Regions from separate parts of the Achromobacter sp. JCM 18799 genome, predicted to be linked through region 1. Evidence: predicted binding sites of a transcription regulator. Region 1 holds the regulator's gene; each other region holds the start of a gene.
What was found. Region 1 encodes LexA, which represses DNA repair genes until DNA is damaged. Its sites were predicted from a motif close to ACTGTATNNNNATACAGT; they were not measured.

Region 1 (3,003 bases):
TTAGGCATGCTAGACTCTTCCAGGGTAAACCCCTCATTATCCACAGCAGCCCGTACTGCGTCCACCCACCTCATCAGACTCCCATGAGCACCCTTTTCGATTCCGTCGAACTCGCCCCGCGCGACCCCATTCTTGGCCTGAACGAACAATTCAACGCTGATACGCGTCCCGGTAAAGTCAATCTGGGCGTGGGCGTGTACTACGACGATCAGGGTCGCATCCCCCTGCTGGGCGCGGTTCGCAAGGCCGAAGCCGCCCGCATCGAAGCCGCCGCCGCCCGCGGCTACCTGCCCATCGAAGGCATCGCCGGTTACAACAACGGCGCGCAAGCCCTGCTGCTGGGCAAGGATTCCGCACTGGCCGCCGCCGGCCGCGTGCTGACCACCCAGGCCCTGGGCGGCACCGGCGCGCTGAAGATCGGCGCCGACTTCCTGCGCCAACTGCTGCCGACCTCCAAGGTCCTGATCAGCGATCCCAGCTGGGAAAACCACCGCGCCCTGTTCGAGCGCGCCGGTTTCGAAGTCGGCACCTATTCGTACTACGACGCCGCTACCCGCGGCCTGAACTTCGACGCCATGCTGGCCGACCTGAAGGCCGCGCCGGCCAAGACCGTCGTCGTGCTGCATGCCTGCTGCCACAACCCCACCGGCGTGGACCCCACCGCCGACCAGTGGAAGCAGATCGCCGCCGTCGTCAAGGAAAACCATCTGGTCCCGTTCCTGGACATCGCCTACCAGGGCTTCGGCGACGGCCTGACCGAGGACGCCTCGGTCGTGCGCATGTTCGCCGACCTGGACCTGACCATGTTCATCAGTTCCTCGTTCTCGAAGTCGTTCTCGCTGTACGGCGAGCGAGTCGGCGCGCTGACGGTCGTCGCCGGCAGCAAGGACGAAGCCACCCGCGTGCTGAGCCAGCTCAAGCGCGTGATCCGCACCAACTACTCCAACCCGCCCACCCACGGCGGCACGGTGGTGTCGACGGTCCTGAACACGCCTGAACTCTTCGCCATGTGGGAAGAGGAACTCGCCGGCATGCGCGACCGCATCCGCCTGATGCGCAAGCAACTGGTCGACAAGATCAAGGAACACGGCGGCAAGCAGGACTTCAGCTTCGTGCTGAAGCAGCGCGGCATGTTCTCGTATTCGGGCCTGACCGCCGCGCAAGTGGACCGCCTGCGCGAAGAACATGGCGTGTATGCCGTTTCCAGCGGCCGCATCTGCGTCGCCGCGCTGAACAGCGGCAACATCGACAAAGTCGCCAAGGGCATCGCGGCCGTGCTGTAAAGCCGTTTACCGCGCACAGGCCCATGCGGGCCTGCAGCCAGGAACGGGACCTTCGGGTCCCGTTTTCTTTTGGCTCGGGCCGGCTTTTTTCTTTTGGTCCGGGCCGGCTTCTTCTTATGGCCCGCCCCGAGCTTGCTTTTTTGCGCTGCGTCCCCCAGAATGGCGCTGTATATATGTACAGTCCGCTAGCACCGGATCATCGCCATGGCCAGCAAACTCACTGATCGCCAACAACAAATCCTGGATCTCATCAGGCAGACCGTCACGCGCACGGGCTTCCCGCCGACCCGCGCCGAAATTGCCCTGGCCCTGGGTTTCCGATCCCCCAACGCGGCGGAAGATCACCTCAAGGCGCTTGCCCGCAAGGGCGCCATCGAGCTGACCGCCGGCGCGTCGCGCGGCATCCGCCTGAAGGACGCCTCCCCTGCCCCCACGCAAAGCTCGCTGCCCATGCCGGGCCTGGCCCAATTGCTGCTGCCGCTGGTCGGCCGCGTCGCTGCGGGCAGCCCCATCCTGGCCGCCGAGCACGTGGAACGCGAAGTCGGGGTCGATCCCAACCTGTTCGCCCAGACGCCCGACTACCTGCTCAAGGTGCGCGGCATGAGCATGCGCGACGCTGGCATCCTGGAAGGCGACCTACTCGCCGTAAAGAAAGCCTCGGAAGCCCGCAATGGTCAGATCGTGGTCGCCCGCCTGGGCGACGACGTCACCGTCAAGCGCCTGCAACGCCAGAACGGCCACATAGAACTCCTGCCCGAAAACCCCGATTTCGAACCCATCGTGGTCGAAGCTGGCCAGGATTTCGCGCTGGAAGGCATCGCGGTGGGCCTGATCCGCACGCACGCGCTGCACTAGGAACCAACAGCTCCTGCGCCTGCGCAGCATAAAAAAACCCCCGCCAATTTCTTGGCGGGGGTTTTTTGTTGGAAGCTGCATCCAGGAGGAGCGCCGCTTACTGGCGGCGTCGCTCCCGGCTCCATCAGTGCTTGAGCACCGGGTCGGTCGAACCCGGTTCGGCAGGCTTGGCCACCAGGGGTTCCTTGACCGCTTCTTCCTCGGCCAGGGGCTCCGGCAGGCGCTCCAGCGCCAGTTCCAGCACCTTGTCGATCCAGCGCACCGGCACGATCTCGAGATGGTTCTTGACGTTGTCCGGGATCTCCGCCAAATCCTTGACGTTTTCTTCCGGAATCAAGACCGTCTTGATGCCGCCACGGTGAGCTGCCAGCAGCTTTTCCTTCAGGCCGCCGATGGGCAGGACCTCGCCGCGCAGCGTGATCTCGCCGGTCATGGCAACGTCGGCGCGCACCGGAATGCGCGACAAGGCCGACACCATGGCCGTGGTGATCGCGATACCCGCGGACGGACCGTCCTTGGGTGTCGCGCCTTCCGGCACGTGCACGTGCATGTCGTGCTTCTCGAACACGCTGTCGGCAAAGCCCAGGCGGCGGGCGCGGGAACGCACTACCGTGCGAGCCGCCTCGACCGACTCCTTCATCACGTCGCCCAGCGAGCCGGTGCGTTGGATGACGCCCTTGCCGGGCATGTCCGCGACTTCGATCGTCAGCAGGTCGCCGCCGACTTCCGTCCAGGCCAGACCCGTCACCTGACCGATCTGGTTTTCCTTTTCGGCCATGCCGAAGGCATAACGGCGCACGCCCAGGAATTCACTCAGGTTGTCGCCCGTGACGTTGACCGGCTTGACCTCGGCGGCCTTGCCTTC
Region 2 (3,003 bases), 1.9 Mb from region 1:
GACTTCGGAGTTGCCGGTGCCCTTGAATTCTTCATAGATGACTTCATCCATGCGGCTGCCGGTTTCGATCAGCGCCGTACCCAGGATGGTCAGCGAACCGCCTTCTTCCAGGTTGCGGGCCGCGCCGAAGAAGCGCTTGGGGCGTTGCAGGGCGTTGGCGTCCACGCCGCCGGTCAGCACCTTGCCGGAGGCCGGCACCACGGTGTTGTAGGCGCGGGCCAGACGGGTGATCGAGTCCAGCAGGATCACGACGTCCTTCTTCATTTCGACCAGGCGCTTGGCCTTTTCGATGACCATTTCCGCGACCTGCACGTGGCGGGTGGCGGGCTCGTCGAAGGTCGAGGCCACCACTTCGCCGCGCACCGTGCGCTGCATTTCGGTCACTTCCTCGGGGCGTTCGTCCACCAGCAGGACGATCATGACCGCGTCGGGATAGTTGGTGGTGATGGCGTGCGCGATGTGCTGCATCATCACCGTCTTGCCGGACTTGGGGCTGGCGACGATCAGGCCGCGCTGGCCCATGCCGATGGGGGCGAAGACGTCGAGAATGCGGCCGGTGAGGTTTTCCTCGCTCTTGATGTCGCGTTCCAGGCGGATGTTGCGGTTCGGGTGCAGCGGCGTCAGGTTTTCGAACATGATGCGATGCTTGATCGCTTCCGGCGCCACGCCGTTGACCTTGTCCACCTTCACCAGGGCGAAATAGCGCTCGCCGTCCTTGGGCGTACGCACTTCGCCTTCGATCGAGTCGCCGGTGTGCAGGTTGAAGCGGCGGATCTGCGAGGGCGAGATGTAGATGTCGTCCGTGCTGGCCAGATACGAGGTCTCGGGCGAGCGCAGGAAGCCGAAGCCGTCGGGCAGGACTTCCAGGACGCCGTCGCCGAAGATCTGCTCGCCTTGCTTGGCGCGCCGTTTCATGATGGCGAACATCAGTTCCTGCTTGCGCAGGCGGTTGGCGTTCTCGATTTCCAGGCCGGCGGCCATTTCCAGCAGCTGCGAGACGTGCAGCGCCTTCAGTTCGTTGAGGTGCATCGCGGTGGATTTTTGGGGGAAAGTGAAGGAGAGTTCTGGCGGCGCGCCACGGACGGGCACACGCGGTATTGAATGAGCGCCGCCCCGAGGGCGGCGCCTTCGTTCACGGCACGCGGCTTACAGCGCGCCGTCCAGGAATGCGGTCAGTTGCGACTTCGACAGCGCGCCAACTTTGGTGGCGGCGGCTTGGCCGTCTTTAAAGAGCATAAGGGTGGGAATGCCGCGGATGCCGTACTTGGTGGCGGTGCCCTGGTTTTCGTCGACGTTCAGCTTGGCGATCGTCAGGCGGCCAGCGTACTCCGTGGCGACTTCTTCCAGGATCGGGGCAATCATCTTGCAAGGGCCACACCAGGCAGCCCAGTAGTCCACCAGCACCGGCTGGCCGGATTTCAACACATCGGCATCGAAGCTGGCGTCACTGACGTTCTTGATTTGGTCGCTCATGATGGTGATTCTCGGTTCGGCAGCAAAAGGCGCGTAAAAAGGGACGCGCCCCGCCGTTGTTCTTGTTTGTGGATGGACTCAAGCATACCACTGTCAATATCAACAGGCATACCACTGTTAATAACAACAGGAGTTGCTGGATTTGTGTAGGATGTTGCGGCGCAGTTATCGCGATCCGGGGCGTATCGACCCGATGCGCTGGCTGTGACTGTCATCATCCTACCGAATTCGGAGCTGCTCAGGTCGTGCTCATCCCACTGGGAGCCGCGCAGAATCTAGACTTATCCGTAAAATGTCGGTTTTTTTCCACAGATGTTGGGGATAACTTGGCCACTCCACGTTACACCGAGGCGTCCATTCGCGTCCTGAAGGGACTGGAGCCCGTGCGGCAGCGCCCGGGCATGTACACCCGAACCGAAAACCCCCTGCACGTCGTGCAGGAGGTCATTGATAACGCCGCAGACGAGGCATTGGCCGGCTACGGCAAGCAGATCCAGGTCACGCTGCACGTCGACGGCAGCGTTTCCGTCGAGGACGACGGGCGCGGCATTCCCGTCGGCCTGCACCCTGAAGAGAACGCTCCCGTGGTGGAGCTGGTGTTCACGCGCCTGCACGCGGGCGGCAAGTTCGACAAGGCGGGCGGCGGCGCCTACGCCTTCTCCGGCGGCCTGCACGGCGTGGGCGTGTCCGTCACCAATGCCCTGGCCACGCGCCTGGAAGTGGTGGTGTGGCGCGATGGCGCCGTCAACCGCCTGGTCTTCAAGGGCGGCGACGTGGCCGAGCCCCTGGCGCCCTACGACCAGGGCGGCCGCAAGAAGTCCGGCACCCGCGTGCGCGTGTGGCCGGATGCCAAGTATTTCGACAGCCCCAACATTCCGCTGGGCGAGCTGACGCACCTCTTGCGCAGCAAGGCCGTGCTGCTGCCGGGCGTCAAGGTATCCCTGGTCAACGAGAAGACCGGCGACACCAAGACCTGGCAGTACCAGGACGGCCTGCGCGGCTATCTGTCCGAGGCGCTGGCCGGGGCGGAGCTGATGGTGCCGTTCTTTGAAGGCGAACAGTACGCCGGGGCCGACCATGAGAACTTCGCCGAAGGCGAGGGCGCCCAGTGGGTAGTGGCCTGGACCGAGGACGGCAACGCAGTGCGCGAGTCGTACGTGAACCTGATTCCGACGCCGGCCGGCGGCACCCATGAATCGGGCTTGCGCGAAGGCCTGTTCGGGGCGGTCAAGGGTTTCGCCGAACTGCACAGCCTGCTGCCCAAGGGCGTCAAGCTGCTGCCGGAAGACGTGTTCGCCCGCGCCAGCTTCGTGCTGTCGGCCAAGGTGCTGGACCCGCAGTTCCAGGGGCAGATCAAGGAACGCCTGAACAGCCGCGACGCGGTGCGCCTGGTTGGCGGCTTTTCCAAGAGCGCGCTGGACCTGTGGCTGCACAGCAACGTCGAGTACGGCAAGAAGCTGGCCGAACTCGCCATCCGCCAGGCCCAGGCGCGCCAGCGCTCGGCGCAGAAGGTCGAAAAGCGCAAGAGCT
Region 3 (3,003 bases), 430 kb from region 1:
GCGCGCCACCTCACGATGATAGCGTTGGGCGGGGCCATCGGCACCGGCCTGTTCGTGGCCTCCGGCGCCGCCATCGCCCAGGCCGGCCCGGGCGGCGCGCTGCTGGTCTACCTGGCCATCGGCCTGATGGTCTACTTCATCATGACCAGCCTGGGCGAACTGGCCACCTTCATGCCGGTATCGGGTTCCTTCTGCACCTATGCCTCGCGCTACGTCGACGGCGGCTTCGGCTTCGCGCTGGGCTGGAACTTCTGGATCAGCTGGGCCACGGTGGTGGCGGTGGACGTGGTGGCCGCGCAACTGGTCATGGCCTATTGGTTCCCCGATACGCCCGGCTGGATATGGAGCGTGGCCTTCCTGGCCCTGACCTTCGGGCTGAATGCCTTCTCGGCGCGCAGCTTCGGCGAAGCCGAGTATTGGTTCGCCATCATCAAGGTCGTGGCCGTGCTGTGCTTCATCGGCGTCGGGCTGGCGATGCTGGTGGGCATCATCCACAGCGGCACGCCCGTGGGCCTGGTCAACTGGTCGGTCGGCGACGCGCCCTTCGTGGGCAATGCGGCCACCTGGGTGGGCGTGGCGATGGTGGTGGCCTATTCGTTCCAGGGCACCGAACTGGTGGCCGTGGCCGCCGGCGAATCCGAGAATCCCCGCCGCAACGTGCCGCGCGCGATCAACCACGTGTTCTGGCGCATCCTGCTGTTCTACGTGCTGGCCATCCTGATCATCGGCCTGCTGCTGCCCTATACCGACCCGCAGCTGCTGCGCAACGAAGTGGAAGACATCGCGGTCAGCCCCTTCACGCTGGTGTTCCAGCACGCGGGGCTGCTGTCGGCGGCTACCGTGATGAACGCCGTGATCCTGACCTCGGTGCTGTCGGCCGGCAATTCCGGCATGTACGCGGCGACGCGGATGCTGTTCAACATGGCGGTGGAGGGCCTGGCGCCCGCCCTGTTCCGGCGCGTCACCCGCGGCGGCGTGCCGCTGTACGCGCTGATGGCCACCGCGCTGCTGGCCTGCCTGTGCCTGTTCAGCCTGGTGTACAGCCCCAAGGCCGTCTACATCTGGCTGCTGAACTTCGCCGGCATGACCGAATTCATCGTCTGGCTGAGCATCGCGGTCAGCCATTACCGCTTCCGCCAGGGCTATGTGAAGCACGGCTACGACACCGCCGACCTGCCCTACAAGGCCGGCCTGTTCCCCTTCGGCCCGCTGCTGGCCTTCGTCCTGTGCCTGGCGGTCACGCTGGGCCAGAACTACCAGGCCTTCCTGCAAGACCGCATCGACTGGATCGGCGTGATCTCCACCTACCTGGCGATCCCGCTGTTCCTGGCCTTGTGGATCGGCCACCGGCTGGTGCGCAAGTCGCACTGGATCCGGTACGAGGATATGCGGTTTTATGGGTTGGATCTGGATCGCGCGGCGGGTGTGGAGGCCTCGGTATCTACTGCGCAGAACGCCCGCGCTTGATTGCGATCCGCCTGCCTGAAGCGGCTAAAATCGCGTTCAACACGGCCCGCTCCTCTGCATCGAAAGGTGTACGGGCGGGTTTTCTTTTGGGCTGCCGCGTTACCGGCGCAAAACTATTCGCGGCGCGCTCCGCCCCTTTTAAATACTGTATATATATACAGCTATAATGACGCATCGGCCACTACCCCGGGTCCCCGCAAGCCGGAACCGATCGCCATGCAGTCCCCAGAACGTATCCATCCCGCGTTGTGGCGCGCCACCCAGTTGGCTCAAGGCGCCGCCCGCACCCTGCCCACCGGGCATGCCGCGCTTTCGCCCGAGCTGCCGGACGGCGGCTGGCCGCTGGGTTCGCTGACCGAACTGCTGGTGCCGCACCCCGGCATCGGCGAAATCCGCCTGCTGCGTCCGGCGCTGGCCCAGCTGGAAACCCGCCGCGCCATCGCGCTGGTGCAGCCGCCGCACGCGCCCCACATCGCCAGCTGGATGAGCTGGCGGCTGGATCCGCGCCAATTGCTCTGGGTGGCGCCGGAAAAACCCGTGGACGCGCTTTGGGCCGCCGAACAGATCCTGAAGAACGGCAGCTGCGGCGCCCTGATCTGCTGGCTGCCCCATGTGCGCCCCGAATCCCTGCGCCGCCTGCACCTGGCCGCCCAGGCCAGCGACCTGCTGTTCATCGCGGTGCGCCCCAGCAGCGCGGCGCAAAACGCCACGCCCGCGCCCTTGCGGCTGGCGCTCGCGCCGGCCGCAGGCGGCTTGTCCGTCCACATCCTGAAGCGCCGCGGGCCCGCCTGCGATACGCCGCTATACGTGGGCCTGGAACCGGGCGCCACCACACCTGTTTCTCCCCGCCATGCGCCTCTGGATCGCCGCCTTCCTGCGCTGCCTGCCGCTGGACGCACTGCGCCCGCACTGGCCGCTTGAGGGGCAGGCGTTCGCGGTCCTGGAACAGGAACGCGTCGCCGCCCTGACGCCCGCCGCCCGCCGCGCCGGGGTCAAGCCGGGCATGCGCCGCGCGGGCGCGGCCGCCATCGCCCCCGAGGTCGAGCTGCTGCCCCGCGATGTCCTGGCCGAGTCCGAAGCCTTGCAGGGCGCGGCGCTGGCGCTGCTGCAATACACACCCGAAATCGCCCTGGCCGACGGCGACACGTTGCTGCTGAACGTAAGCGCCAGCCTGATGCTCTTCCGCGGTCCGAAGGCGCTGCACCGGCGGGTCGCCGCCACCTTGCGCGCCCTGGACCTGCGCGTCTCGCTAGGCATGGCGCCGACCGCCGCCGGCGCCTGGCTGCTGGCGCGCAGCCCCGGCCGGCGCGCACCCCGGCGCACCCTGACGCTGCCCACGCTGACCCGGCGGCTGGACGCACTGCCGCTGGCCCTGCTGCCGCAGGCGCAGGCCCGCCGCGACTGGCTCGACGACATCGGCTGCCATACCCTGGCGGACCTGCGCGCCCTGCCGCGCGCGGGCCTGCAGCGGCGCAGCGCGCCCGAACTGCTGCAGGCCCTGGACGCCGCCTACGGCCTGGCGCCCGAGCTCCACCG

Region 2: a site for LexA is predicted at 1,587-1,604, ahead of ACZ5YA_RS33550 (DNA topoisomerase IV subunit B). Genes of this name have one in related genera too.
Region 3: a site for LexA is predicted at 1,612-1,629, ahead of imuA (translesion DNA synthesis-associated protein ImuA). Genes of this name have one in related genera too.

What each region holds. Positions count from the first base shown of each region.
Region 1 covers NZ_AP043866.1:1,817,467-1,820,469, forward strand. Annotated here, with positions in the region: gene uvrB (excinuclease ABC subunit UvrB) at 1-8, opposite strand, end outside; gene ACZ5YA_RS08620 (amino acid aminotransferase) at 84-1,283, shown strand; gene lexA (transcriptional repressor LexA) at 1,488-2,138, shown strand; gene lon (endopeptidase La) at 2,263-3,003, opposite strand, start outside.
Region 2 covers NZ_AP043866.1:7,067,570-7,070,572, forward strand. Annotated here, with positions in the region: gene rho (transcription termination factor Rho) at 1-1,029, opposite strand, end outside; gene trxA (thioredoxin TrxA) at 1,147-1,473, opposite strand; gene ACZ5YA_RS33550 (DNA topoisomerase IV subunit B) at 1,800-3,003, shown strand, end outside.
Region 3 covers NZ_AP043866.1:1,390,765-1,393,767, forward strand. Annotated here, with positions in the region: gene ACZ5YA_RS06655 (amino acid permease) at 1-1,467, shown strand, start outside; gene imuA (translesion DNA synthesis-associated protein ImuA) at 1,684-2,388, shown strand; gene ACZ5YA_RS06665 (Y-family DNA polymerase) at 2,318-3,003, shown strand, end outside.